3 regions of the Streptomonospora wellingtoniae genome follow, and region 3 is predicted to be linked to each of the others. Evidence: riboswitches for the same ligand, from Rfam matches in the RefSeq annotation. Region 3 holds a riboswitch; each other region holds the start of a gene.
The links. Region 3 has a riboswitch for cobalamin ahead of RM446_RS03905 (energy-coupling factor ABC transporter permease). Riboswitches for the same ligand answer to the same signal wherever they lie in the genome.

Region 1 (9,658 bases), on a different contig from region 3:
GCGAGACCCGGTCGACGACCGTTCCCGCCGACCGGTAGCCGAGGCTGAGGCCGGCGGCGGCCAGCGCTGTCGCCTGGGTAGGCGTGGTCGGCATCGTCGCCGGGGTGGACGGGGTCGGTGAACGCGTCATCCTGTGTGTCCGATCCGGTTGGCGCGGGCGAGGAGGTACAGCAGCACCGGTGCTCCCAGGACGCCCGTCATCACGCCCACGGGCAGCTCCACCGGGGTGAACAGCAGCCGGGCGGCAAGGTCGGCGGCGACGACGAGCAGGGCGCCGAGGGCCGCAGCGGGCGCGAGGAGGGCCCCGCGGTCGGGGAGCAGCCTGCGGACGATCTGGGGCGCCACCAGCGCCACGAACCCGATGGGGCCGGCCGCCGCCGTGGCCATGGCGGCGAGCACGACGGCGACGGCCGCGGGGGCGAGCCTGCCGCTTCCGGTGCGCCCGGACAGCATGCCGGCCAGATCGTCCCCGAGCTCCAGCAGCCTGATCCGGCGCGCCAGCACGACCAGGACCGGAACGGCGACCGCGAGGGTCGCAGTGACGATCGCGACGTGCAGGCCGCTGCGGTTCGCGAGGCTTCCGGTCAGCCAGGCGGACGCGGCCAGCACGCGGTGGTAGTCCGTCCGGGTGAGCAGGAAGGACACGGCCGAGGTCAGCATGGCCGCGACGCCGACGCCGACCAGCACGAGCCGGTAGCCGCTCAGACCGCGCCTGGCCGACAGCGCGAAGATCGCCCCGGCAGTCGCCGCAGCCCCCGCGAGCGCGCCGGCGGCCGTGTGCAGTCCCGTGCCGCCGTACACGGTCAGTACCGTCAGAGCACCGAAGGCAGCTCCGGCGTTCACGCCGATCACGTCCGGACTGACCAGGGGATTGGCGGCGATCCGCTGCAGGATGGCCCCCGACAGGGCGAAGGCGGCTCCCGCCCCGAGGCCGGTGAGGGCGCGCGGCAACCGGTTGCGCACGACCACGTCGTACTCGATGAGCGAGCCGCCCCCGCCCAGCACCCGCAGGACGCCGGTGACCCCGATGTCGAACCGGCCCAGAGTCAGCGACAGCACGGCGACGCCGCCGGCCAGCAGCCAGACGGCCGCCGCCAGGGCGGTGGACCGGCGCCCGAGCCGGAACGCGACGCGGGCGCGCGGGCCGCGGAGCACGAGTGCGTCGCGGTCTCCGGGGATCACAGCTGGGCCAGCTTCCGCCTGCGGACCAGGTGGACGAAGAAGGGCGCGCCGATCAGCCCCGTGACGATGCCCACTTGCAGCTGCTCGGGTCGGATCAGCACCCGGCCGAGCACGTCGGCGAGCACGAGCACGGCCGGTGCCAGCAGCACGCACCAGGGCATGATCCACCGGTAGTCCGGCCCGGTCAGCGCCCGCGCGATGTGCGGTACAACGAGCCCGACGAACGTGATCGGCCCGGCGATCGCCGTGGCGGTTCCGGCCAGCAGCACGACCGAGACTGCGGCGAGCGCACGTGTCGACGCGAGCCGCGTGCCGAGGCTGCGGGCCATGTCCTCGCCGAGGGCGACCGTGTTGAGTTCCCGGCGGACCGCCGTCGCCAGGCAGGCGCCGATCAGGACGGCCGGAGCGGCCACGAGCAGCTGCCCGGTGTCGGCGCGGGTGAGCGAACCCACGGCCCAGAAACGGAAGTCGTCGAGTGCGGAGGCGTCGAGGAGGGTGATGGCCGTGGTCGCGGATCCGACCATGGCGCTGAGCGCCGCGCCGGCCAGGGCAAGCTTCACCGGCGTCGCGCCGCCGGTGCCCAGTGAGCCGAGCGCGTAGACGAAGACCGCGGCCAGCGCGGCACCGGCGAAGGAGTACCACAGGTAGCCGGTGAGGGCGCCCACCTGGAAGACGGACATGGCCACCACCACTGCGAACGCCGCACCGGCGTTGACACCGAGGATGCCCGGCCCCGCCAGCGGGTTGCGGGTCAGTCCCTGCATCACAGCGCCCGCGATGCCCAGGCCGATCCCGGCGAGCACCCCGGTCGCGGTTCTGGGCACACGCACGTGCCATACGATCCGGTCGGCCTCGCTTCCGGCGGGCGCGGCCACGGCCGAGGCCGCGTCGGTGAAAGAGAGGGTGTAGTTGCCCGTGACCAGCGACAGAGCGCACGCGGCCGCCAGCGCGAGCCCGGCCAGAACCAGGCCCGCTGCCCGGCCGGCGCGGCCGGGCAGCAGTCCCCGGCCGGGCTCGCCGGGGGCCGGGAGGGCCGTTGCGTGTCGATTCCCGGGTGGCGCGGTCGCACCGGTCACGGCTTACTGCTCGACCAGGTCCGGGTGGATGTGGGCGGCGACCAACTCGATGCTGTGCGCCGCCCGGACCCCGGCCGCCCGGTCGGCGAACAGGAAGGGGTGGACGTCGCCCCCGGCGACGGCGGTGACCCCCTCCAGCGCCGGATCCGACGTGATCGCCCGGACCTCGTCCTCGGCGTCCTGCGTGGTCAACCCGGCGTCGCAGCAGGCGTCGGTGAGGATGACGTCGGGGTCGCGTTCGACGAGTTCCTCCACGCCGACGTCGACGTTGCGCTTTTCGGTCAGATCGGCGAAGGCGTTGACTCCGCCCGCATGCTCGATGATCCGGGTGCCGAAGTCGATTCCGCTCGCCACCCGGTAGCCGCCGTCCTCCCCGGGTGACACGATCGCCACGGACGGGCGCTCGGCCCCCTCCACCTGCTCCTCCACGGCGGAGATTCGCTCCCGCATGTCGCTGATCACCTGTTCGGCGTTCTCCTCGGCGCCGAACAGCGCCCCGAGGTCGCGCAGGTCCCGGTAGACGCTGCCCACCCGGACCGACCCCGGGTCGATCGCCCGGTCGGTCAGCCCGTCCTCGCTGGGGCACAGCGGGCTGAGGATCCAGCTCTGGACGCCGAGCTCGCGCAGGCTCGCGCGGGTGCCGACCGAGCGGTCCGGGCTGTTCTCGGCAAAGAACCCGTTGTAACCGGAGATCACGAAGTCGGGCTCGGTCTCCAGCAGGCCCTCCCTGCTCGGGAGTGTCGGCACGTACTCGGCCTCGGCCTGCTCGTCGGCGTACTCGGGCAGCACCTCGGCGTCCAGGAATGCGGTGCCCACCAGCCGGTCGCTGAGGCCGAGGGCGTGGGCGACCTCGATGCCGGGCTGGTAGGCGGCGTAGAGGCGCTCGGGGGGCGCGCCTACGGCGACGTCGATGCCGCAGTTGGTCCGGGTGAGGGCGTCCTCGCCCGCCGCCTGCTCGGGGGCGGGAGCGCCGCAGCCGGCGATCAGGAAGGCGCCGGCCAGCGCGGACGCGGCACGGCGGGGGAATGAAGATACGGGGGCCATGAGACCGCCTTTTCCAGGTCCTCGTGGAATCGGGTCGTGCGGTGCCGTGGCCGGTCTCCTGGCTGACGGGTGGATACGCGCTGTGTCCTGCCTTCCCAGGGTTTGCACCCCAGTGGCTCGTTCGGGCGAACGACACAGCACTCCCGATCACAGTGGCGAGGGCCGCACCGGTTTCACACCGGAATTCCCGTTCACCACGGCGCCGCCGACGCTAGCACGCCGCCCTCGATCGGCTCGGACCCGGGAGCGACCGTAGGCGGGCTCGGCACGGGGGCAGGGGGCAGGGGGCAGGCCCGGTGTCCCCCAGGGGCTTCGCCTGGCGGTCGGCGCCCCGCGCCGGAGATCCCGACCGGTCGGAGCCGCCGTCCCCTGCTGGGCGGGCGGTGACCGCCGGAATACGCTCGCGGACGTGCGGATCCGCTCGTCGCGAAGGTGCGGCGGTGCACCACTGCCCGTCGGGCCCTGCCCGGCGGGTGGAACCGGCGGCGTGCGCGGGTAGGAGCACCCCAGGACACGACAGGCGTGCGCGGTCACGAGTGCGGCGCGCACCGCGCCGCGGGTTCTCGCGGCGCCGCCGCAGCGGAATGAGGTGACCTGCCATGGCCGGGACCGACGGCCCGATCCGGGTGTTCCTCCTCGACGACCACGACGTGGTACGCCGCGGGGTCGCCGCGATGCTCGGCGACGAGCCCGACATCGAGGTGGTCGGCGAGGCCGCCGGTGCGGCCGAGGCTCTCGCGCGCATCCCCGCGAGCCGGCCCGACGTGGCGCTGCTCGACGTCCGCCTGCCCGACGGCAGCGGTGTGGAGGTCTGCCGCGACCTGCGCTCCCGCCTGCCCGAGCTGGCCTGCCTGATGCTCACCTCCTACGCCGACGACGACGCGCTCTACGAATCGGTCATGGCCGGGGCCTCGGGCTACGTGCTCAAGCAGATCCACGGCTCCGACCTGGTGGGCGCGATCCGCACGGTCGCAGCCGGCGAGTCGCTGCTCGACCCGCGCAGCACGGCCCGGATCATGCGGCGCATCCGCGAGGACGCCGAGCGAAGGGATCCGCTGGCCGCGCTCTCGGAGCAGGAACGGCGCATCTTCGCGCTGATCGGCGAGGGCCTCACCAACCGCCAGATCGGCGAGCGCATCTTCCTGGCCGAGAAGACGGTGAAGAACTACGTCTCCAGCGTGCTGTCGAAGCTGGAGATGCAGCGCCGCACCCAGGCGGCCGCCTACGCCGCGCAGCTGAAGTCGCAGGAGCCCCGCCGCCGCGGCTCGGACTGACCCGGGCCCGGGTCCCCGGCCGGGCCGAAAGTCCCGCCCTCCGCGGACACACGGCCCTCCGTCCGCGGACTTCGGCCGCTGCCTCCCGGCAGTGCCGCCTGCCTAGCGTCGGTTCTGACACCTCAGTCGAGGGCGGGAGACGGCGATGGGTGAGGAAACAGGCGCGCCGGTGCTGGCAGCGGTCGACGGGACGGAGGGCAGCCTGCGCGCCCTCGACTGGGCGGCGGACGAGGCACTGCGGCGCGGCCGGCGGCTGCGCATCGTCTACGCCTTCGACTGGCCCGTCTACCATACGGTGCCCGCGGGGATCCCGGACTTCTCGATGGAGGACTTCGCCCGACGCGTGGTCGAGCACGCCCGCAGCCGGGCACTCGAGCGGGCGCCGGACCTGCGGACCGAGGCGGAGTTCGAGGTCGGCGACGCCGCACCGATCCTGCTTCTGGCGGCGGCCGAGGCCGAGTTGGCCGTCATCGGCTCGCGCGGCCGCAGCCGGCTCCGCGCGGTCCTGCTGGGCTCGACCGGGATGGAGTTGGCCGCCACCGCCCGCTGCCCCGTGGTCGTGGTGCCCGACCGCGAACCGAAACCGGACGTCGGGCGCGTCGTCGTCGGCCTCGACGGATCACCCGCCGCGCGGGCCGCGGCGGCGTGGTCGTTCGCCACCGCCGCCGAGCGCGGTGCCGCGCTGCGCGCCGTCACCGTCCACGCACGGGTCTCCAGCGGACGCCTGGGCTCACTCGAGGTGCCGGCCCGCTACGCGTTCGACTCCGCCGAGGAGGCGGCGGCCGCGGAGGAGGCCCGCCGCATGCAGTCGGAGTCGCTCGCGGGCCGACGGGAGCATTATCCGCAGGTCGACGTGGAAGAGGTGGTCGAGGGCGGCCACCCTGCCCGCGTACTGGTCGACGCGGCCGAGGACGCCGACCTCCTGGTGGTGGGCAGCCGCGGCCGCGAAGGCTTCACGGGGATGCTGATGGGTTCGGTGAGCCAGTCGGTGCTCTCCCACAGCGCCGTACCGGTGGCTGTCCTGCGGGCCGAGAAGCACTGAGACCGCGTCGGGGCCGCCGCCGGGGCGAAGGGGGCCGCCGCATCCCGGGATGCGGCGGCCCCCTTTCCCGTGTCCGCTCCCCCGCGGGCGCCCCGGGGGCCGCCGGGAGGCCGCCGCCCTCCGGGCCGAAGGTCCGCCCCCGACGGGCCCGTGGGCACTGTCGACGGCGCGCTCCGCGGCGGAGTCTGGAAACAGCAGAGACAGCGGCGGGGCGGCGCACGACGCAACCGAGCACAGCCGCAGTTCCAAGCGTCGGCACGACCGCCGGGCGCGCAGTGCGCGAGCCGCAGCACCGGCACCCGCCGCCGACAGACCGCCGCACGGACACGGAAGGCACACGATGCGCCAGATCGGCGAAGACTACGCCCCGCCGCAGATCGCGGTCCTGGAAGCCCGTGTCCGGCACCTGGAGAGCACCGCGGCCGAACTCGCCGCAGCCGTCGAACGGCTCACACCCCGGGGCGGAGTCCGCCCCGGCGGATCGGACGGGCGCCGAGGCGGCGCACCGGCGGCCGCGGCCACGAAGGAAGGGGCGGAGACGATGCAGGTAGGCGCGATCATGTCGCCCCCGGAAGTGGTGCTGGACGCAGACACCCCGGTGCGCGAGGCGGCTCGGCTACTGGCCGAAGCCCGCTGCGACAGCGCCCCCGTCACGGGGGACGACGGCGAACTGCTGGGCATCCTCACCGAGGGCGACCTGCTCGCCGACCGCTTGGAGGCCGACCACCGCGGCTACGCCCGGGGCCTGGACGCCCCGCCCTCGCGCGGACCCCACCGGGTCGGTTCGGCGATGACCCGCGTTGCGGTCACCGCCGCTGAGGACCAGGACGCCTGCGAGCTGTGTCGGCGCATGTTCGAGACGCGCGTCCGGTGCGTGCCGGTACTGCGCGCCGGTGCGGTCGTGGGCCTGGTGCGCCGCCGCGACGTCATGCTGCTCATGCTGCGCCCGGACGCCGACGTCAGCGCCGACGTGAGCGCCGCCATCGGCCGGAGCGCTCCCGACGCCGAGGGCCTGGAGGTGAGCGTGCGCGACGGCGAGGTCCTCGTGGCCGGCACCGCCGACGCCCGGACCCGCCGCGCCATCGAGGCGCTGGAGCAGACCGTTCCCGGCGTCCGCTCCATCGAGTTCGTGCCGTCGGGCGAGCCCGGCCGGCGCGGACGGCCCGACCCCGCGAGCAGTTCGCCGCGCGCGGTCTGAACGGCCCCGGCCGCGCCCGCCGCGGGCGCGGCTCACAAGCGCACACAGAACAGGAGAAGACGATGCGAAGTACGGTCGCCGACGTCATGACGACCGGGGTCGCCTCGGTCACCGAGGACACCGGCTACAAGGACATAGCGCAGGCGCTGCTGGACCAGGGTGTCAGCGCCCTGCCGGTCCTCGACTCCGAGGGCGGCGTCGTCGGCGTGGTCTCCGAGGAGGACCTCCTGCACAAGGAGGAGTTCAAGGACACCGACCGCGACAACAACTACCGGCCGCCGCTGCGCGCCCGGCTGCGTTCACGGCTTGCCGGCGCCGGGGTGCTGGTCGAGCGCGCCGACGAGAAGGCCGTCGCCACCAGTGCCGCAGAGCTGATGACCCGCCCTGCGGTCACCGTCTCCCCCGACGCGGGAGTCGTGGAGGCCGCCCGGCTGATGGAGCGCCGCGGCGTCAAGCGGCTGCCCGTGGTCGACGCCGCGGGCTCCCTGGTCGGCATGGTCGGCCGCCGCGACCTGCTGCGGGTGTTCCTGCAGGACGACGAAGCGATCGCCGCCGCCGTCCAGGCCGAGATCGACCACCTCGCCGCCGCGATGAAGGGCACCGACATCACCGCCGCGATGAAGAGCACCGACATCACCGCCTCGGTCGACGACGGGCGGGTGGAGCTGACCGGGTCGGTTCACCACCGCAGCACAGGCCACACCCTGGCCCGGCTGGTCAACCGCATCGAGGGCGTCGTCTCCGTCGACAACAGGATCAGCTGGCACGTCGACGACCTCTTGATGCCCTACGCAGGGCTGTGAGGAAACCGCTGCGCTCGCCCTCGGAGAACGGATCCGGGGGCGAGGGCACGCGGTCCCACCCGGGGCTGCGACAGCGCCCCGCCGCCCGCGGCGCGCTCGGCGATCCCGACCGCTCGCGTCCCACCGCGCGCCGCCCCGGCCGACTCGGACCGCATCCGGCCCCGTCCTCGCCCGAACGCCGACACCGCGAACCGCTGGAGCTGACCATCATGGACATCCGCGACCTCCGCCCCGCCGAGCACCGGCCGCTGCGCGCCGCGCTACAGGCCGGGGAACGCGCGCCGTCGGTATGCAACACCCGCCCCTGGGTCCTCAGCGACGAGGGGGACCGCATCGCGGTGGTCGCCGACTCCGAGCGGCGCCTGGATGCGGCCGACCCGCAGGCCCGGGAACTGGTGATCAGCTGCGGAGCGGCGCTCTACAACATCCGCGTGGCGCTGCGCGCCGAGGGCATGGTCCCCGAGGCCACGGTCCTGCCCGACCCCGACCGGCCGGGGCGGCTGGCCGAAGTCGCGATCGGCCGCGCGGGCGGACCCGACGACGAGGCCCGGGCGCAGGGTGCGGCGATCACCCGCCGCCGCACCCACCGCGGACTGTTCGCCGCCGACATCGACGACGTCGCCCTCGTGCGGAAGCTGGGCGCCGCCGCGGCCGCCGAGGGCGCGGCGCTGCTGCCGCTGCTCTCCGAACCGCTCGTCCGCTCGCTCGCCGGTCTGGTCGCCGCCGCGGAGCACCTGCACCGCTACGAGCGCCCGCGCGCCGACGAGCTGGCCGGCTGGGTGCGCCCGGTCGGCAGCCCGGCCTCCGACGGGGTCCGGGCGGAGGACTTCCCCGGCGACGCGGACGCTGACGGCGCCCTGTTCCCGGGGCGCGACTACGGGCAGGGCCGCATCCGCGGCATGCTCGACTCCCCGGGGGCGGTCACCGGCACCGTCGCCCTGCTGACCACGGCCGAGGACACGCGCAACGCCTGGATGGCCGCCGGGCAGGCCCTGGAACGCGTGCTGCTCGCGGCCGCGGTGGAGGAGGTCTCGGCCGCGTTCCACACCCAGCCTCTGGAGGAGCCGGCGCTGCGGGCCTTCATGGCCGAGAGGTACTGCGAGGGCGCCCACCCCCAGATGGTCCTGCGCCTCGGGCGCACCCTCCCGCACGGTTCCGTGCGCACCGATCCGGCACCGCCGCGATGACGGCGCATCACCTCCGAATCACCGTTCGTTGCGATCTCGGCCCGAAAGCGGTTCCGGGCAGCCGACGACCTCAGTAGAGTCGGAGGAGAGTAAGCCCGCCGGCGCAGCGAGCCGTTCCGGGCCTCGGAGGTGACTCTTGTCCGGCGAGAATCCCCACACCGAGCCGACCCCGGTCCTGATCCCGCAGACGCAGCTCGACCAGTTGCTCGCGGAGGTGCAGACCCGCCTCAGCGCGGTCATGCTGACACGGGACCGGGTGCACTCCCTGCTCAACGCCGTCGTCATGATCGGCACGGGACTCGATCTGGAGACGCTCCTGCGCCGCATCGTCGAGGCCGCGATGGACCTGGTCGACGCCCGCTACGGCGCTCTGGGCGTCGTCGGCCACGACGGCGAACTGGAGCGGTTCATCCCGGTGGGCCTGGGCGAGGAGCAGATCGCCGCGATCGACCACTGGCCCGAGGGCCGCGGCGTCCTGGGACTGCTGATCAAGGAGCCGCGCCCGCTGCGGCTGCGCGAGCTGGCCGAGCACCCCGAGTCCCGCGGATTCCCGCGGGGGCACCCGCCCATGCGGGGGTTCCTCGGCGTCCCGGTCCGGGTGCGCGACGAGGTCTTCGGCAACCTCTACCTGACCGAGAAGGCCGACGGCGCCGACTTCGACGAGGACGACGAGGCCATCGTGGTGGCATTGGCGACCGCGGCGGGTGTGGCCATCGAGAACGCCCGCCTCTACGAGGAGACCCGCCGCCGGGAGCTGTGGCTGGGCGCCTCCGACGAGATCACCACACGGCTGCTGCGCGGCGCCGACACCGACGAGGTGCTGCACCTGATCGCGGAGCGGGCGCGCCGCAT
Region 2 (9,658 bases), on a different contig from region 3:
GCGGGGAGTGGATGTCGTAGACTCCCGGGCCGATCGCCCGGCGGTAGCCCTTCGCGGAGAGGTCGCCGACGAGTTCCATGTGCGAGCGGGCGGCCTCCACGCTGGTGACGTCGGCGTCGAGCGCCTCGATCGCCCCGACGATCCTGCCGAACTCCGAGTAGCACATGTGGGTGTGGATGCGGGTGCTCGCCGCCACGCCCGAGGTCGCCAGCCGGAACGACTCGACGGCCCAGGCCAGGTAGTCCGCGCGCGACTCCTCCCGCAGGGGCAGCAGCTCGCGCAGCGCGGCCTCGTCGACCTGGATGTGGCGGATGCCCCCCTTCTCCAGGTCGGCGATCTCGTCGCGCAGCGCCAGCGCCACCTGGCGGGCGGTGTCTCCCAGCGGCTGGTCGTCGCGCACGAACGACCACGCCAGCATGGTCACCGGACCGGTGAGCATGCCCTTGACCGGCCTGTCCGTGCGGGACTGGGCGTAGGTGATCCAGTCGACCGTCATCGGCTCGGGGCGCGACACGTCTCCGTAGAGGATCGGCGGGCGCACGCACCGCGACCCGTAGGACTGGACCCAGCCGTTGGCGGTGGTGGCGTAGCCGTCGAGCTGCTCGGCGAAGTACTGCACCATGTCGTTGCGCTCGGGCTCGCCGTGCACGAGCACGTCCAGGCCGATGTCCTCCTGGAGCTTGATGACGCGGTCGATCTCCGCGCGCATCAGGCGCTCGTACTCCCCGTCGCCGATGCGTCCGGCCCGGTGGTCGGCGCGGGCCCTGCGGACCTCGGGCGTCTGCGGGAAGGAGCCGATGGTGGTCGTCGCCAGCACGGGCTCCTTGCCGGCGACCGTTCGCCGCCCGTCGCCCACGCGGGTGGTCGCACCGCCCAGCGCCTCCAGCCGGGCGCGCACCCGGGAGTTGGTGAAGGACGCGGGCGCTGATCCGCGGGCGGCCTTCAGCTCAGCCGCGGCGGCCCCGTCACCCTCGGAAAGGGCGCGGCCGAGCAGCACCACCTCGTCGACCTTCTGCTTGGCGAACGCAAGCCGCTCGCGCACCGCCGGGTCCATGCCGGGCTCGGCGTCCAGGTCGATCGGCACGTGCAGCAGCGAGCAGGAGGTGCTCACCTCGACCCGGCCGGCCAGGCCCAGGACGGACCCCAGCGTCGACAGCTTCCCGGGCATGTCGGCGCGCCAGACGTTGCGCCCGTCGACGACACCCGCGACCAGGGTCTTGTCACCCAGGCCCGAGACGCGCGCCAGCTCGGCGACGCCTTCGGGGCCGCTGGCGAGGTCCAGGCCGATCTGCTCGACGCCGGTGCCCTTGAGCACCTCGAGCGCCTGCGCGCCGATCGCACCGAAGTAGGTGGAGACCAACAGCTCGGGCCGCCGGGCCTGGGCGCCCAGGCGGCCGTAGGCGTGCTCCAGGGCCGGCAGCTCGGCGCGGCCCTCGTCGCTCGCCAGGATCGGCTCGTCGAGCTGCACCGACCGGGCGCCCACGGCCGACAGCCGATCGAGCAGTTCGGAGTAGCACGCCAGCAGGTCGTCGAGCAGGTTCAGGGGCCGCCAGCCCTCGGGGGCGTCCGCGGCGGGCTTGGCCAGCATCAGGAACGTCAGCGGGCCTACGAGCACCGGCCGGGTGGGCACGCCCAGTCCCTTGGCCTGGGTGTACTCCGACAGCGGCTTGCCGCCCGCCAGGCGCGGCCGCGTCGCGGGCGACAGTTCGGGGACCAGGTAGTGGTAGTTCGTGTCGAACCACTTGGTCATCTCCATGGGCGGGAGGTCGCCGGTGCCGCGCGCCATGGCGAAATAGGCGGCGAGTTCGGACTCGCGGTCATCGGCGGCCTCGAACGCCGCCCGGAATCGCTCGGGCACCAGCCCGAACAGGACCGCGTTGTCGAGGACGTGGTCGTAGTAGGAGAACGTGTTGGACGGGATCGTGCCGATCCCGGCGTCGCGCAGCGACTCCCAGACTTCGCGGCGCAGGCGCGCGGCGACGGCGTCCAGATCGGCGGCGCCGGAGCGGCCGTCCCAGTAGGACTCGCAGGCGCGCTTCAGCTCCCGGTCGCCGCCGATGCGCGGGTATCCGTGGACGGTCGTGGGGATCATGCGGCACCGCCCGCGGACGTGTGGCCTTCTCGCATGGCTTGTTCTCTCCCTCGTCGATCAGCCGGACGATCCGCGGCCGCGGGAGAGGGGGTGCGAGCGCACAGGAGCGCCACCGCCCTGGCCCTCCCTCGGGGCGCACGGACCACCGCGGGCGTGTCAGCCCGCGGGCGGTGGCAGGTATTCGGACTCGCGGGCGCGGCACGGCCCGATCGGGCCGCTCCTCCTACCGGCCGCCGCTTCCCAGGCGCAAACGCCCAGTGCGATGGCGGCTTTCGTTCCCACTTACCGCTGCGGGGCAGTCCCGGATTCGCACCGGGTTCCCTCTTGCGACACGCACGGCTCAACGTGCGCGTACCGACCGCGGCTGCAACTATAGTCCAGGCAGTCACGACCGCCCGCGGACGCCTCCCCACACAGCGATCCCGGGCCTGCGCAGCGACCGGACGAGGCCTGGCGGCGGCCGCCCGAACCGCTCCGGCGGACGCGAGGCCGACGCGCGGGGGCAGGCGGACTTTGCCAAGCTTGTGCAGTTGTTGGCCGCATCATGACGTCTTCTGTCGACTAATTCACCTCTGCGGAGATTACCCTCGACCGATGGACCGTGTCCGAATTGATATGTCATTCGCGGAACCCGCGCGGATTCCCAGAGCGACACATTCACCGGCACCCGACTCCAGAACCGTGAAGGACGCGCACCAGTTGAAGCACCAGCCAGTCGGCTCGCATACTGGCTTCCGGCCAGGCGCCGTCACACTCCGCTCTCGAACAGCAACCGCGAGTACAGTTTCCGCCGCGGCGGCTCTGGCGCTGCTGCTGGCACTGACCGCCTGCACGGGCGGCGGGGCCGACCCTGCATCGTCGGGTGCATCGGCGTCGGCATCGCCCGGTGCCACGCCGGCCACGGGTGCAGCGGACGAGCTGACCGCCGTCGACACGGAGCACATCCCCGGTCTTGAGGAGCAGACCTCCACCGAGACCCTCGACGGTGGTGTGGAGACGCACGTGTCCTACCCGCGCGTGCCCAAGGCCGGCCCGTTCACCGAGCGGCTCGGCGAGATCACCGAGCAGGACGCGCAGGACTTCGCGAGCGCCGAACGGGGAGCGAAGTCCTACACCGTCGACTGGCAGGTGAGCGTCGCGGGCGGCAACGTCCTGGCGGTACGCCTCACCCAGCACGAGAAGGACGGCGGCGGCAAGCGGACCGGCCACTCCACTTACTGGTACAACACCGAGTCCGGCCGCACCGCCTACTCCACCGAGCTGCTGGACGGCCAGGGCAGCCTGGAGGAGCTCGACGGGCTGGTCAAGAAGCGGTTGAAGGACCGGGGCGGTGTCGACGCCTCGAAGCTGCACCCCATCGCCGAGATGTACGACTCCGTGGGCTTCAACCCCGACGGCGACCTCGTCGTGGAGTTCGACGAGGGCCAGGTCGCCCCGCCGAAGAAGGGCCGGGTCCGCGCCGTCGTACCCGGGAAGGCGGCGGCGCCGCTGCTCTCGTCGTTCGGCGAGCGGGCCCGCGACGCCGCCGTGGTGGTCACTCCCGAGTTCGAGATCACCAACGCCGCGAGCGCGCCCAAGGACAGCCCGCCTGAGGGCAGCGTCCCGGGGACCTTCGCCACGGATCCCGACGAGGTCGACTGCGACTCTCCCGACTCCAAGTGCATCGCGCTGACCTTCGACGACGGCCCGGGAGGGCGCACGCCGGAGTTGCTCGACACGCTGGCGAAGTACGACGCAAAGGCGACGTTCTTCGTCACGGGCGAGCCGGTGCGCGAGTTCCCCGACACGGTCCGCCGCGAGTACGCCGAGGGGCACGAGCTGGCCAACCACACGGTCCACCACCCCGACCTCACCTCGCTGGGCAAGGACGGGATCGGCGACGAGCTGACGACGGTCAACGGGCTCGTCCGGCGCGAGACCGGCTACAGCATGGATCTGATGCGCCCGCCTTACGGCGCCACCGACGAGGGCGTCGCCGACGTCACGACGGAGCTGGGCCAGGCGCAGATCCTGTGGAGCATCGACACCAACGACTGGCGCGACCACGATTCGGAGCTCGTCAGCGACCGCGCCGTCGAGCGCGCCCGGCCCGGATCGATCGTGCTGATGCACGACATCCACGGCACGACGGTCGACGCCGTACCCGACATGCTCAAGCGGCTGGACAAGAAGGGTTACACCATGGTCACGGTGTCGCAACTGCTCGGCGAGACCGACCCCGGAAAGAAGTACATCGACGGCCACCCGCCGAAGCCCGAACCGTCGGGCTCGGAGAGCCCGTCGAACTGACGAGAGGCGGTGGCCTGGGCGTTCGCCGGTGCGGGCGGCCGGGCGGCCGCGCAAGCGCGGCGACAGGACGCGGGGTGTCCCCGGTGCGGGGCACCCGCGTGCGCGCGTAGGCTGGTGCGCCGTGGCACTGGGACGGACCCCGCCGGGTACCCGGGTACCCGGGCAGGGACCGCCGAACCGCGCCGGCGTGTCCTCAACCGGCCTGCATAGCGGGGCTCCCCGGGGGAACGCGAAGGGTGAAGGCGGTCGTTCCCGACGATGTGAGCAGCCACCACAGCGTGCCCCGTGGACGTGAAGGGAATTCCGATGGCCGTTGCGTTGGCCCGCGACTATGCCTGGTTGCGGGAGACTCAGCCGGACCTCGCCGAAGCGTACTGCCTCTCCTACGTCCGAGGACTCGGCAAGGCCGCCGCTCTGGGGCGGCTCGGTGTGGCCGAGCGCGACATGCGCTGCCTGCCCATCGCCGAGGCCGTCGAGGCCGCACTCTGCTGCGCCGACGACCGCCCCCCGATGACCGTGCACGCGCTGGCGGTCGGCGGCTGGACGGTGATCATCGAGCCGACCGGCTGCCGGGCCACCCGGCCCGAGTGCTACCGCGCGCTCTCGGCCGAGACCGAGCTGGTGTCGGTGCGGGTGCTGATGGACCACCGCTACGAGTTCCGCTGGGTCATCGACGGCGTGCTGCAGACCTTCTTCGACGCCCGCACGCCGCGGGTGCGCCGGGGTACCCGCCCCGACTCCCTGGAGGCCCAGATGGGCGCCGTGGGCCTGGGCGGCACCGCCGCCGAGACCGAGCCCGCCGCCGCGGTGCTGGCGCTGGCCGACCGCGTGACCGGCGTGCGTATCCGCTCCTCCCACCTCGCGGGCCCTCTGCTGGGCGCCGAGCTGGACTCCGCGCTCCCCCTCACGCCCCGCTGATCCCCCTCGTCCCGACGCGGGCGGCGCCCCGGCACAAGACCCGGCGGGCGTGCCCGAGGCGGGGCGGCCCGACCCGCGCGCGGGGGCGTTCCGCACCACCGCTCCGGCCCGGCGGCGCGGCGACGCCCGAGTGCCCGAATGCGTTGTCCTCCGCAGGTCGCTGACCTGTTGTGGTCACATTCTGCAACCCTGTGCTTCGGCGGTACCGCATGTCCTACGTTTCTTGCAGGGACGCCGACGCGGTCCGGATCCGGCGCGACCCGCCGTCCGGCCCGGATGCGGCGCAGTCGGCCACGTGGAAGGAACACTCCGGCGCATGACCCCATCTCCTGCGGGCCCCGCACCGAGCGCGCCGGCGCGCGGCCGGGCCCTCGTCCTGGTGGCGGCCGCGCTCGCCGCGGCGACCGGCTGCAACGCCCTCGCGCCGCCCGTCCCCCCGCCGACCGCGTTCACGTCCTTCGCCGCCGAGAACGTGCCCGGCCTCGGCGAGCGCAGCGTCGAGGACGACTCGGGCGGCTTCGCCGTGCGGGGGTCGGTACCCGAGATCCCCGGCGCCGAACCGCTCACCGACCGCCTGGCGGCGATCGCCGACCGCGAGGCCGCGGACTTCCGGGCCGCCTACGACGAGGCGGAAAGCATGGAGGTCGACTGGGACCTGACCGCGGCCGCGGAAGGGCTGGTCGGGGTCCGCATGGTCCGCACCGAGGCCGACCACCGCGGCCGCCACGACGCCTACTCCACCTACTATTACGACGTGCGCACCGGACGCACCGCCTACTCCACCGAGCTGCTCGCCGGCGACGCCGAGCTGCGCGAGCTGAACGTCCTCGTCGCCGAGGAGCTGCAGCACGGAACCGGCGACCCCCAGCGCCTGCACCCGGGCTTCCGGCTCTACGACTCCCTCGGGTTCAACCCGGACGGAGGCCTCGTCGCGGAGTTCGACGCGGGGCGGGTCGCGCCGGTCGCCGAGGGCCGCGTCGTCGCCGTGGTCGCCGCCGACGCCGTGCGCCCGCTGCTGTCGGATCTGGGCGAGCGGGTGCTGGCCGCCACGCGGGCGGACCCCCGGGCGTTCTCCGTCGACTCCGCGCCCCAGGACCCGCCGCCGGACGAGCCGGCTCCCCCGGGGCCCGAGGTCCCCGGGGCGGTGCCGCCCCGCGAGGACCACGACTGCGGCGTCGAGACCGTGTGCGTCGCCCTGACCTTCGACGACGGACCCAGCCCGCACACCGGCGAGGTGCTGGACCTGCTCGCCCGCCGCGACGCCGCGGCGACCTTCTTCCTGTCGGGCAACGCGATCCGCAACCGGCCCGCCCTCGCGGGCCGCACGTGGGCGGCGGGCCACGCCGTCGGCAGCCACGGCGAGACCCACGAGCCGTTCACCGACCTGTCCCGATCCGAGCTGGACGACGAGCTGGACACCGTCGACGCGCTGCTGCGCCGCGAGGCCGGGGTGAAGGCGGACCTGCTGCGCCCGCCGTTCGGCGACACCGACGAGGCGGTCGGCGAGGTCGCGAAGGAGCACGGCCAGGCGCAGATCGTCTGGGACACCGACTCCGAGGACTGGACCGGAATCAGCGCCGAGGAGATCGTCACCAACGTCACCGCGGCGACGCCGCCCGGCGGCCTGGTGCTGCTGCACGACACCGAGCGGACCACTGTCGAGGCCCTGCCGGAGATCCTGGACTACTTCGAGTCGCAGGGCTGGGCCACGGTGACGGTTCCCGACCTGCTCGGCGACACCGAGGCCGGGCGACCGTACTACACCCGGGACCCGGTGGCCAACGAGGAGTGCATCCTCCTGGACGGCTGCCCGATCTGACGCTCGGTCCTACCTGCGGTGCGCCTGGCGGCGGGGGCGGTGGTGCGCCTCGCGCAAGCCGCGGACGGCCCCGCGGGCGGTCCGCGGCCGGGTGTTCAGCCGGGCAGCGCGGCCGTGTCGGAATCGGCCCCCACGGCCTCGGCCACCGACGTGTGTCCGGCCGAGCGCATCAGGCGCGCCAGACCGCGGTGCATGCGGCGCGGCCACAGCGGTCCGCCGTAGATGAGCCCGGTGTAGCCCTGGACGAGGGTCGCGCCGGCCCGGATACGCTCCCAGGCGTCCTCGGGGGTGGAGATCCCGCCGACCGAGACGAGCAGCAGCCGGTCCCCCGCGCGGGCCCGCAGCCGACGCAGCACCTCTAGTGATCGCCGGCGCAGCGGCGCGCCGGAGAGCCCGCCCGCTCCGGCGGCCGCGACCTCCTCGCCGGGACTGCGCAGGCCCGCGCGATCGATGGTGGTGTTGGTGGCGATCACGCCGTCCAGCCCCAGGTCGACGGCGAGGTCGGCGACGGCGTCGACGTCGTCGTCGGCGAGGTCCGGAGCGATCTTGACCAGCAGCGGCAGCCTGCCGAACCCGTCGCCGTCCAATGCCGCTCGGACCTCGCTCAGCAGTGGCCGGAGCCGTTCGACGGCCTGGAGGTCGCGCAGGCCGGGAGTGTTCGGCGAGCTGACGTTGACGACCAGGTAGTCGGCGAAGGGCGCCAGTCGGCGAGCGCTCTCGACGTAGTCGGCCACCGCTTCGGACTCGCGCGCCGCCCTGGTCTTGCCGATGTTGACGCCGACCACCGGACGGCCGCCGCCGCGCCGGGCGCGCAGTGCGCGCAAGTGGTCGGCGGCCACGACGGAGCCGTGGTTGTTGAAGCCCATCCGGTTGACGATCGCGGAGTCCGCGGTGAGCCGGAACAGGCGCGGCGCGGGGTTGCCCGGCTGCGGATGGGCGGTCACGGTGCCGACCTCGACATGTCCGAACCCGGGCGGTCGCGGTGGTCGGCCGCGTGTGCGGAACGGCCATCGGGATCCCGTGCACGCCCACGGCGAGGCCCACGGAGAACCGCTCGACGAGGTCGCGCACCGCCGCCGCGAAGGCCTCCCACTCGTGGTCGGGTTCCAGCCCGTGCAGCAGGAGGAACGGAGTGCCCTCGGTGTCGCGCATCTGGTAAAGAGACAGCTTGGGCGGGCTGTACTCGGTGTAGGCGCTCTCGACGAAAGTCAGCATGGGGCGGCGGGCCCGGTAGTCCAGCAGCCGGTCGACGTCGAAAGCGGCGATCTCCTCGGCCTCGAACTCGGCGAAGAGCGCCTCGGCGGCCTGGCGGCCGACCGTACCGGCGTCCACGAACCCGTCGAGTACGACCAGCATCACGGTCCCGGCGGCCTCCTCGGCGGCCTGGCGGAGCTGGTAGAGGTCAGCGTGGTCACGCACCTGGCGGGGTCTCCATTCGCACACGGGGCGGCGGGGCGGGGAACATGCGCGCGGTTCCGGCGCGCGGTCGGATGCGCTGTCCAGAATAGTCGAGCGCGACCGCCCCGCCCCAACGCCGAGGCGGTCCCCGTCACTGTGACCGCAGCACCCGCAGGCTGCGCAGCCGGTTCAGCGCGGCGGCGATCTCATAGCGGCGCGGGAGCACGTAGTCGCCCGCGTAGCCGCGCCCGAGAGCGGTCACCCCGTCGCCGTCCAGCCGCTCCTCCAGCGCGTCCAGCGCTTCGGCGAGCGTGCGATCGTCGCCGAGCAGGCCGCCCTCGGCCAGCAGCCGCATCGCCAGGCCCACCCCGATGATCTGGCCGGGGTCGACGAGCTGCGCGAGGTTGCGCACGTCGATCTCGTTCTCGCCGAAGGTGAGCACGTCCATGTCGCGGCGCTTGATGCGGGAGCGCCCGCGCGCCGTGGCGTCGACCGAGCGGCGGTCGAGCACGCGGGCGGCGGGCGCGGCGAAGTCGGCGTCGGCGCGTTCGGCGGCCAACTCCCGTGCGCGGTCGGTGACGTCATAGGGGCGGTAGCCGTCGAGCATGACGACCTGGTCGGCGACGTCGAAGTAGTCGCCGCTGCCGCCCATCACCAGCACCGTGGAGACCCCGTGGTCGCGCCGCAGCGGGCGGACCAGGTCGACGAAGGGGGTCAGCGGCTCCCGGTCGCCGTGCACCAGGCGCTGCATCCGGGCGTCGCGGATCATCAGGTTGGTGGCGGTGGTGTCCTCGTCGATCAGCAGCGCCGTGGACCCGGCTTCGAGGGCCTCGGCGATGTTGGCGGCCTGGGAGGTGGAGCCCGATGCATTCTCGGTCGAGAAGTCGGAGGTGTCGGCGCCGGTGGGCAGGTTGCGCACGAACGCTCCGATATCCGTGCGCTCGACCTGGCGGCCTTCCTCGGCGCGGATCTTGACCGCGTCGGCGCGGGAGACCACCAGTTCGCGACCGTCGCCGGGCACGTGGTCGTAGACGCCGCGCTCCAGGGCGTGCAGCAGGGTCGACTTGCCGTGGAAGCCGCCGCCGACGATGAGGGTGATGCCTTCGGCGATACCCAGGCCGCCGACCTCGCCCGCGTGCGGC
Region 3 (9,658 bases):
CAGGCGGCCTGGCCCGACCGGGTCCGCACCTTCACCGAGGACCGCGCGGGCGAGCAGCTGCGCAGCGCCTTCGCCGACTGCGGCGCCGTGGTGGCCTTCCTGGCCGTCGGCGCCGCAGTGCGCGCCCTGGCGCCGGTCCTCGGCGACAAGCACACCGACCCGCCGGTGGTCTGCGTCGACGAGGCGCTGCAGCACGCGGTCGCGGTGCTGGGCGGCCACCACGGCGGCAACGCCCTGGCCGGCGAGGTCGCCGGAGTGCTGGGGTGCCGACCGGTTGTCACCACCGCCAGCGACGCCGCCTCGGCCGCACCGCTCGACTCCTACGGCGCCGACCTTGGCTTCACCGTCGCCGACACCGCGCCGTTGGCGCCCGCCGGCGCCGCGCTGCTCTCGGGCCGGCCGGTGCGCCTGGAGTACGGCGGCGCCCCGGCCTGGCCGCTGCCGCCTCTTCCCCCCAACGCCTCGGCCGGCACACCGGCGGAATCGGCGGAGGCGCTGCTGCGCATCACCGACCGCGCCGCGGCTCCGGAGGCCGCACCGGCGGTGCCGACCGTCACCTACCGCCCGCCGTCGCTGGTGGTGGGGGTCGGCTCGGCGCGCGGCGCGTCCGGCGAGGAGGTCGGAGCGCTCGTCGACCGGACGCTGGCTGAAGCGGGCCTGGCCGCGCAGTCGGTGCGCGCCCTGGCCACCGTCGACGTCAAGGCGGATGAGGAGGGGATCCTGCGCGCGGCCGCCGAACGCGGCTGGCCGGTGCGGATCTTCTCCGCCGACGAGCTCGCCGGAGTCGACGTTCCCAACCCCAGCGACGTGGTGCGCGCCGAGGTCGGTACGCCCAGCGTCGCCGAGGCCGCCGCGCTGCGCGCCGCCGGGGAGGACGGGGCCGCCGCCGAGCTCGTGGCGGCCAAGCACAAGTCGGCCAACGCGACCGCCGCCGTCGCGCGGCTGCGGCCACGCGGCCGCCTCGCCCTGGTCGGACTGGGGCCGGGCGCCCGCGACCTGGCCGCGCCGCGCGCGCTCGCCGAGCTGCACCGCGCCTCGGTCGTCGTGGGGCTGGACCAGTACCTGGACCAGGTGCGCGACCTGCTGCGCCCGGGCACGCGCACAATGGCGAGCGGCCTCGGCCAAGAGGAGGAGCGGGCCCGCACCGCGGTGGCCGAGGCACGGGCGGGGGCGGCCGTCGCGCTCATCGGTTCGGGCGACGCCGGGGTCTACGCCATGGCCAGCCCCGCACTGGACTTCGCCGGTAGGGACATCGACGTCGTGGGTGTGCCCGGAATCACCGCCGCCGTCGCCGCGGCGCACCGGCTCGGCGCCCCTCTCGGCCACGACCACGCCTACATCTCGCTGTCCGATCTGCACACGCCGTGGGAGGCGATCGAGCGCCGCGTGCGCGCGGCCGCCGAAGGCGACTTCACTGTCTGCTTCTACAACCCGCGCAGCCGCCGCCGCGACTGGCAGCTGCCGGAGGCGCTGCGCGTCCTCGCCGGGCACCGGCCCGCGGCCACGCCCGTGGGCTACGTGCGCAACGCTGCCCGCGGCGACGAGCACGCCGCGGTGACGACCCTGGCGGCGATGCTGGACGGCGAGGCCGAGGAGGTGGACATGTACACGGTCGTCCTGGTGGGCAGCTCCGCCAGCCGCACCGTCGCGGGGCGCTTCGTCACCCCGCGCGGCTACACCTGGCGCGGCTGAGGCCCGACCCGGCCGGGCGCATCAGCCGCGTGCACCGTCGGCCTCGTCGAGGAGCCGCTGGACCTCCTCGGGGGTGGCCGGGCCGGGGGCGCCGGGAGGCAGCAGGCCCGCCGCGCGCAGGGCTCGGTCCGTCGCGGGAGCCCAGGGCGGGCGCAGCCGGGCGGCCGCGAGCAGGGCGGGATCGGCCAGGATCTCGCGGGCCGGTCCCGAGGCGAGTCGCCCGCGGTCGAGCAGCAGCACGGTGTCGGCCCAACGCCAGGCGAGGTCCACGTCATGAGTGGAGACCACCAGCGTGGTGCCCGCCGCACGAAGCCCCTCCAGCGTCTCCACCAGCGACTCCACACCTTCGGGGTCCAGCCCCGCGGTGGGCTCGTCGAGCACCAGCACCGAAGGCCGCATCGCCAGGGCGCCCGCCAGCACCACGCGCTTGCGCTGCCCGTAGGAGAGCAGGTGCGTGGGCTGCTCGGCCAGGTCGGTGATCTCCAGCGCCTCCAGCGCCCAGGCCACCCGCTCGCGTGCCGCGTCGGTGTCCAGGCCCAGGTTGAGCGGGCCAAAAGACACGTCCTGGGTCACGCTGGCGGAGAAAAGCTGGTCGTCGGGGTCCTGAAAGACCAGCTGGACGCTGCGCCGCAGCTCGGCGAGTGCGCGGCGGCCGCGCCGCACCGGCTCGCCGCTCAGGCGGATCTCGCCCTCGCCGGGTGTCAGGCTGCCCGACAGGAGCCGCAGGAGAGTCGTCTTGCCGCCCCCGTTGGGGCCGAGCACGCCCACGACCTCGCCGGGAGCGATGTGCACGTCGAGTCCGGCGAACACCGGCGCGGAGTCGGGGTAGCCGAAGGAGAGTCCCAGACCGGCGAGCGCGGCGGGCGGGGCGGCGGTTGCGTCGCCGCCGGGAGCGGTGGTCACGGGCGTGCTCCAATGAAGACGTAAGCGGCGGTCGCCGCGGCCACCAGCAGCGGCGGAAGGGCGGCGGCGACCAGCGCGGCGGGCCGCAGGGGCAGCTCGTCGACCAGTACCGTCAGCTCTCCTGTGTAGCCGCGGCATTCCAGGCCGCGCTGCATGCGCTGCGCGCGGTGGAAGGTGCGCACGAACAGTGCGGCACCCAGCGACCCGACCGAGCGCACCCAGGCGCGCCGGTCGACGTAGCCCAGCCGGCCCGCCTGGGCGGTCTGCACGCGCCGGGCGCTGTCCAGCGTCACGAACAGCATGCGATAGATCAGCGCGACCACCTCCACCAGCGCGGCGGGCAGCCCGATGCGCGTCAGCCGCGGCAGCAGGTCGGCCAGCGGGGTCGTGAAGGCGAAGAGCAATTGGCAGCACACCGCGGCGGCGGCGCGCCCGGTGATCTCGCCGGCCCGGGCCGGGCCCTCGGGATCGAGAGCGACAGCGCCCTCTGGTCCGCCGACGGTCACCAGCAGCGTCAGCGACCCGGTCACGATGAACAGCAGCGGCCCCCAGGCCGTGCGGGCGAAGGCCCGCGGCGACACCCGCGCCGGCCCGAAGGCTGCGGACAGAGCGACGGCGGCCACCAGCGGCGCGGCGGGCCAGGTGGGCAGCGCCAGCGCGCACACCAGCAGCCCGCCGAAGAACAGCCCCTTGGCGGCGGGGTGCACCCGCCGCCAAGGACTGGCATAGGCGGCTGCGTCGATGGCCAGCACGCGCGGCTACCGCTCGGTGGAGCCGGAGTCCGCCTCGGCGGTCTCGGTGGGCGCGGCCTCAGGCGGGACCGCCCCCTCCTGCGCCAGCCTGCTGCGCGTGCGCACGACGCCGAAGTAGTAGCCGATGATCCCGGCGCCGATCGCGGCCTGCAGGGCGAAGATGCCTGACTCGATCTCGCCGGAGGGCGGCTCGTAGACCGCGGTGAACCACGGCTCGTAACCGCGGTCGATCTCGGCCACGGCGCCCCGGGCCTGCGCGTCCGCACCGGCGAAGGGCTCCTCCAGGTGGCTGCCGGAACCGATGAGCAGGGGCAGTACGGCGATCAGCGCGGCGGCGGCGATCAGCAGCCAAGTGGTCGCGGTCCTCGGCATCTCTCAGCCCGCCTTGTTCTCGGTCGCCACGGCCGCATCGGCGGAGGAGGCCTCGGCGGTGCGCCGCGGAAGCACTCCCAGCCGACGCAACTGGTCCGGGTTGACCCGGCACAGCAGTCGCACGAGCACCACGGTGACCAGGCCCTCGATGACGGCCAGCGGGATCTGTGTCACCGAGAAGATCCCGGCGAACTTCGTGAAGGAGCCGAGGAACCCGGAGGCGGAGTCGGGGAACGCCAGCGCCAGCTGGACGCTGGTCATGGTGTAGGTCGCCAGGCTGCCCAGCGCGGCGGCGCAGAACACGGCCGCGCCCAGCGAGGTCTGCTCGCCGGCGGAGGCGGTGGCCGCGCGCACGAGCCGGTAGGCGCCGTAGGCGACCCACGGTCCCACCACCGCCATGGAGAAGACGTTGGCGCCGAGGGTCGTCAGCCCGCCGTGCGCCAGCAGCAGCGCCTGGAACAGCAGGGTTATCGTGCCCAGCGCGGCCATGACGGGCGGGCGGAACAGCAACGCGCCCAAACCGGTGCCCGTGGGATGGGAGCAGCTTCCGCTGACCGAGGGGATCTTGAGCGCCGACAGCACGAAGCAGAACGCCCCGGCGGCGCCGACGAGCAGCTTGGCGTCGGGGTCGGCGCGGACGGCCTGCGTGAGCGACCGGACACCGTGCGCAACGAACGGGGCCGCGGCGGCGGTCCAGGCGGCAGCGTGCTGCCAGGGCAAATAGCCTTCAGCGATATGCATCTCGGGGGACCCAACTTCCAGCACCTCGTGGACGGTCGTCACGCCGTGGCCGGTCTCCTGGCTGACGGGTCGCCGCCCTCCGCCGGCCTTCCCAGAAGCAGCGTCGCTGGTGCTTCCAGTGGCCTGCGCCGACCCGCCGCGAACGGCGGGCGGGGCATCGGACTTCCCGCTCACAGTGGCGAGGGCCGCGCCGGTTTCGTACCGGACTTCCCGAACACCACGGCCCATCGAACGTACGGCCCGAATGGCGGATCCGCAATGGGAGGACATCCCGGCCGCGCCGCCTCGGGTGTCGCCTAAGCCCCGTGTACGCTGGGCCTGCGCCGCGCTTGAGGGGTCCGCCGCGCCGCCGCGGTGGCACTGGTCTCAGCGCCGGCGCCGCACGGAAGGAGCGCCTTGGCCGACCCCGCCGAGCCCGCCGTCCCGGTGGCTGTGACATCGTCGTGCACGGCCTGCGGAGCCTGCCTGCTGACCTGTCCGGAGCACGCGCTCCGGCCGCAGGGCGGGCGCCTGGCCGTACTGGGCGACAGATGCACAGGCTGCCTGGAGTGCGTGGAGATCTGCCCGGCCGACGCGATCGCCGTCCTGTAGGACCGGCCGCGCCGGCCGAGCCGGAGCGAGGGGGAGGAGACGACCGTGCAGCGGCGGGTGCACCCGATCGAGACCGAGTCCTTCGCCATCCTGCGCTCCCGCGTCGACCTGGGCCACATGCCGCCGCTCAGCCGCGCCGTGGCCGAGCGGGTCATCCACTCCAGCGCCGACCTGGACTACGCCGCCGACCTGGTGATCGACGACTCCGCGGTCGAGAAGGCCGCCCGGCTGCTGGACGAGGGTGCACCGGTGGTGACCGACGTCGCCATGGTCGCCGCCGGCATCACCGCCCGCGACTGCGTGTGCCACATCTGTGACCGGCGCGCCGAGCGCCTGGCGCGCACGGCCGGGATCACCCGGTCTGCGGCGGCGGTGCGCAGCGCCTTCTCCGACGTCGGACCCGGGGCCGTCTGGGTGGTGGGCTGCGCCCCCACCGCGCTGGCCGAGATCGTCGCCCGCCGGGTCGAGCCCGCGCTGGTCATCGGATTGCCCGTGGGGTTCGTGGGCGCTGCGGAGTCGAAAGCCGAACTGCGTGCGAGCGGGCTTCCGCAGGTGAGCAACGTCTCGGAGAAGGGCGGATCGGCGGTCGCCGCTGCGGCGCTGAACGCTCTGCTGTACGGTCCCGTACCCGTACCCGAGTGAGCCGGCCGCCGTCGGCGGCGCGCCCCGAAGCGCGCGCCGGCACGGCCCGCTGAACGAGGAGTGAGAGAGGAGGAGCCGGCCACCGCGAACAGGCGGCGGCAGTCGGCGCCGCACGGTGCCCAGCCGACCGCGCCGCGCAGCGGCGGACCCCGCGGGTCCGGCCTCCTGCGCCTCCGAGCACACCGCCGTCGCAACGCGGCTCTCCCCCCGAACCGACAAGTCGGACAGCGCTGCCCGCAGGCGTGTCCGAAACACCCCACTCACCGGTTAGGAATCGGATGCAACCCCCTTTGCTGCTGGTCGGACACGGAACCCGCGACGACAAGGGCGTAGCGGACTTCGAGGCGTTCGTCGAGCGCCTGGGCCGCCGCTTCACCGACCGCGAGGTCGCCGGGGGCTTCATCGAACTCTCGCCGCCACCGCTCACCGAGGCCGTCGGCGACCTCTACGCCAAGGGCCACGAGCGGGTGGTCGCCCTGCCCCTCATGCTGGTGGCCGCCGGCCATGCCAAGGGCGACATCCCCGGCGCGCTCGCCCGCGAGAAGGAGCGCCACTCCGGCTTCGACTACGCCTACGGGCGCCCGCTCGGCCCCCACCCGACGGTCCTGCGGCTGCTCGCCGAGCGCCTGGCGGAGGTCCTCGACACCGCGCCGTCCGACGGCGGCGCCGACGGCGACGACACCGAAGCCCAGACCACCGCCGTGCTCCTCGTCGGCCGCGGCTCGACCGACCCCGACGCCAACGCCGAGGTGTGCAAGGTCGCGCGCCTGCTGCAGGAGGGGCACGCCGCCGCGCGGGGCGTGGACTTCGTCGAGCCCGCGTTCATCTCGCTTGCCCGGCCCAGCGTCCCCGAGGGCCTGGAGCGCATCCGCCGGCTCGGCGCCCGGCGCATCGTCGTGCTGCCCTACTTCCTGTTCTCCGGCGTGCTGCCCGACCGCGTGGCCGACCAGACCACGGAGTTCGCCGGCGGGCACCCGGACCTCGACATTCGCTGTGCGCAGGTCGTCGGCGACTGCGACGGGCTGGCCGACGTGATCGCCGAGCGCTACGACGAGGCCCGAGCGGGCGACATCCGGATGAACTGCGACACCTGCGTCTACCGCATCGCGCTGCCCGGCTTCGAGGACAAGGTCGGCGCCGCCCAGACACCCCACCACCACCCCGACGACCCCGCGCACGGCCACGGCCACGGCCACGGGCACGGCCATGGGCACTGAGGCGCCCGACCGCACCGCCGCCGAAGGCGGCCCCGACCTGCGCCACCACGGCGACGCCGAGGCGGGGCCGGGTCTGCTCGACTTCGCGGTCAATGTACGCGCGGGCACCCCGCCGGACTGGCTGGCCGAGCGGATCGCGGCGTCGCTGTCCGGTGCCGCCGCCTATCCCGATCCCGCGCCGGCCCGTGCGGAGGTGGCCCGCCGCCACGGCCGCGACCCGGCCGAGGTGCTGCTGACCGCTGGAGCGGCCGAGGCGTTCGTGCTGCTCGCACGGGCCCTGCGGCCGCGCCGCGCCGTCGTGGTGCACCCCCAGTTCACCGAGCCCGAAGCGGCGCTGCGCGCGGCCGGCCACCCCGTCGAACGCGTCGTGCTCCCGCCGCCCCGCTTCGAGCTGGACCCGGGGCTCATTTCCGAGGAGGCCGACCTGGTCATGGTGGGCAACCCCACCAACCCCACCTCGGTACTGCACCCGGCCGCCGCGCTGGAGCGCCTGGCCCGGCCGGGCCGCGTCCTCGTGGTGGACGAGGCCTTCGCCGACTGCGTCCCCGGCGAGGCGGAGTCGCTGGCCGAGCGCACCGGCGTTCCCGGGCTCGTGGTGGTGCGCAGCCTCACCAAGACCTGGGGTCTGGCCGGGCTGCGCGCCGGCTATGTGCTCGCCGAGCCCTCCGCCGTCGAGCTGCTGGCAGGAGCCCAGCCGCTGTGGTCGGTCTCGACTCCCGCGCTCGCGGCGACCGCGGCCTGCTGCGAGCCCAGCGCCCTGGCGGAGGCCGAGGCGTGGGCGCGGTGGCTGACCGGTCGGCGCGCCGAGTTCGCCGCGGAACTGGGCGATGCGGGCTTGCACGTCACGCCCGCCGCAGCGGCTTCGTTCCTGCTGGTCAAGGCTATCGGCGGGGAGCCGTTGAGGCACCGGCTGCGGAACGCGGGCATCGCCGTACGCCGCGGCGACACCTTTCCCGGGCTGGATTCCGACTGGCTGCGGGTGGCGGTGCGCGACCGGGATACTTCGCTCCGCCTTACCCGGACTCTGGCAGAGTTGCGATGAGATCGCTGCGAGGCGGCGGGTGCCCGCGCGGCGTGGTGAGGATTGCGATGCGTGTATCCAGTGCTGACGACAGCCGGCGTCCCATGCCGCCGGCCCGTCCTGGGGGGACGAGATGACCGGTGAGGACCGGCGCCGCGGCGCCGAGGACAACCCCGAGTCCGAACGGTGGAAAGGGCTGCTCGACGATCTGCCCGAGACCGGCCGCGGCTCGGGGAGCGCGCCCTCGCGAGAGCAGGAGTCCGACGCACGCACCGCGCAGCAGCGCCCCAACCCCTTCCACGCCCCGGTCGAGCGGCGGCGCGGCGGGGGAGCCGGCGGTGCGCACACGCCCTACGAGCGTCCGAACGTGATTCCCTTCCGCGGCGCCGGCCAGGACCGCGACGCGGACGTGGAGGCGGACCGCGGGCGAGAGGACCCCTCCGAGCGCGAATGGGACGCCGCCGAGCAGGACTCCGCACGGGCCAGCGGTTCCGGGCGGGACGCCGGCGCCGCACACGAGCGGGACCACGCGAGCGCGCCCGCCGCGCCGCAGGCACGCCACCAGTATCGAAGCGAGCCCCGCGAGACCGGCCGCGGGCAGCAGCATCCCCCAGGGCCGCAGCGCAGACCCGGGGCCGACGCGCCCCCTGCCGCGCAGCCTGCACCCTCTCCCGCACCCGAGCCCGCCCGTACCCGGGAGCGCGCCGCCGATCAGCGGGCGCCCGCCCCGATGGCACCGCAGTACCCGCCGCCCTCCCGGGCCTCCGCGCCGGGACCCGCCTCGCGCGGGGCTCCCGCGGGACAGCCCGAGCGCGCAGCGCCCCGGCCCGGAACACCCGCGGCGCCCGACCGCGAGGCGCCCGCCGCGGGCGGCGCCGAACACGGACCACCGACCCCGAACGAAGTTGATTCACCTGTGAACGCACACGCCGCAGCCTCCTACCCGGAGCACCCCGACGACTTGGACGGCGAACGCGCCGAGGCCCCCGCGGCCGGCGCGCAACAGCAGGCGCCGGAGCACGCCGCCGCCCCCGGCAGGGGCAGTCCCGACGCCCACGCCTACGGCGACACCGAGCGCGACGCCGTCTACCGCGCAATCCGCGAGCGCCGCGACGTGCGCATGGGCTTCCGCCTCGACCCCGTGCCCGACGCGGTCTTGGAGCGCATCCTCGACGCCGCCCACCGCGCGCCGTCGGTCGGCTACTCCCAGCCGTGGGACTTCATCGTCGTACAGGACGAGGACGTCCGCTCGCGCGTGCAGAAGCTGGTCCAGGCGCAACGCGAGTCCTACGCCCGCGCCCTTCCCGGCGCCCGCGCCCGCGCGTTCTCCGGGCTCAAGGTCGAGGCCGTCCTCGACACCCCCGTCAACATCGTGGTCACCGTCGACCCCACCCGCGGCGGCCGCCACACCCTGGGCCGGCACTCTCAGCCGCAGACCGCCGCGTACTCGACCGCACTCGCCGTGGAGAACCTCTGGCTGGCCGCGCGCGCCGAGGGTCTGGGCGTGGGCTGGGTCAGCTTCTTCGAGGAGCGCGAGCTCGCCGCGTCGCTGGACCTGCCGCCGCACCTGGAGGTCGTGGCCTACCTGTGCGTGGGCTACGTCGAGGACTTCCCGCCCGAACCCGAGCTGGCGATGGGCGGCTGGGCGCGCGGGCGCCCGCTGCACTGGGCGGTCCACCGCGAGCACTACGGCCGCCGCGGCCTGCCCGGCCAGGCGGCAACGAGTC

Region 1: linked by a shared signal. The riboswitch ahead of RM446_RS22620 (ABC transporter substrate-binding protein) and the one ahead of RM446_RS03905 (energy-coupling factor ABC transporter permease) in region 3 are both predicted to bind cobalamin.
Region 2: linked by a shared signal. The riboswitch ahead of metE (5-methyltetrahydropteroyltriglutamate--homocysteine S-methyltransferase) and the one ahead of RM446_RS03905 (energy-coupling factor ABC transporter permease) in region 3 are both predicted to bind cobalamin.

What each region holds. Positions count from the first base shown of each region.
Region 1 is NZ_JAVREK010000032.1:12,532-22,189, reverse strand. It holds gene RM446_RS22635 (ABC transporter ATP-binding protein) at 1-94, opposite strand, end outside; gene RM446_RS22630 (FecCD family ABC transporter permease) at 127-1,182, opposite strand; gene RM446_RS22625 (FecCD family ABC transporter permease) at 1,179-2,258, opposite strand; gene RM446_RS22620 (ABC transporter substrate-binding protein) at 2,262-3,302, opposite strand; cobalamin riboswitch at 3,334-3,516, opposite strand; gene RM446_RS22615 (response regulator transcription factor) at 3,902-4,576, shown strand; gene RM446_RS22610 (universal stress protein) at 4,722-5,618, shown strand; gene RM446_RS22605 (CBS domain-containing protein) at 5,959-6,816, shown strand; gene RM446_RS22600 (CBS domain-containing protein) at 6,879-7,619, shown strand; gene RM446_RS22595 (Acg family FMN-binding oxidoreductase) at 7,616-8,806, shown strand; gene RM446_RS22590 (sensor histidine kinase) at 8,943-9,658, shown strand, end outside.
Region 2 is NZ_JAVREK010000014.1:74,603-84,260, forward strand. It holds gene metE (5-methyltetrahydropteroyltriglutamate--homocysteine S-methyltransferase) at 1-2,092, opposite strand, end outside; cobalamin riboswitch at 2,248-2,467, opposite strand; gene RM446_RS14565 (polysaccharide deacetylase family protein) at 2,792-4,381, shown strand; gene RM446_RS14570 (DUF6461 domain-containing protein) at 4,688-5,299, shown strand; gene RM446_RS14575 (polysaccharide deacetylase family protein) at 5,616-7,118, shown strand; partial or broken gene RM446_RS14580 (quinone-dependent dihydroorotate dehydrogenase) at 7,214-8,089, opposite strand; partial or broken gene RM446_RS14585 (PAC2 family protein) at 8,091-8,537, opposite strand; gene RM446_RS14590 (ABC-ATPase domain-containing protein) at 8,668-9,658, opposite strand, start outside.
Region 3 is NZ_JAVREK010000003.1:77,353-87,010, reverse strand. It holds gene cobJ (precorrin-3B C(17)-methyltransferase) at 1-1,692, shown strand, start outside; gene RM446_RS03920 (energy-coupling factor ABC transporter ATP-binding protein) at 1,714-2,595, opposite strand; gene cbiQ (cobalt ECF transporter T component CbiQ) at 2,592-3,347, opposite strand; gene RM446_RS03910 (energy-coupling factor ABC transporter substrate-binding protein) at 3,354-3,719, opposite strand; gene RM446_RS03905 (energy-coupling factor ABC transporter permease) at 3,723-4,502, opposite strand; cobalamin riboswitch at 4,491-4,697, opposite strand; gene RM446_RS03900 (4Fe-4S binding protein) at 4,857-5,051, shown strand; gene RM446_RS03895 (precorrin-8X methylmutase) at 5,097-5,693, shown strand; gene RM446_RS03890 (sirohydrochlorin chelatase) at 5,972-6,910, shown strand; gene cobC (Rv2231c family pyridoxal phosphate-dependent protein CobC) at 6,900-7,952, shown strand; gene cobT (nicotinate-nucleotide--dimethylbenzimidazole phosphoribosyltransferase) at 8,065-9,658, shown strand, end outside.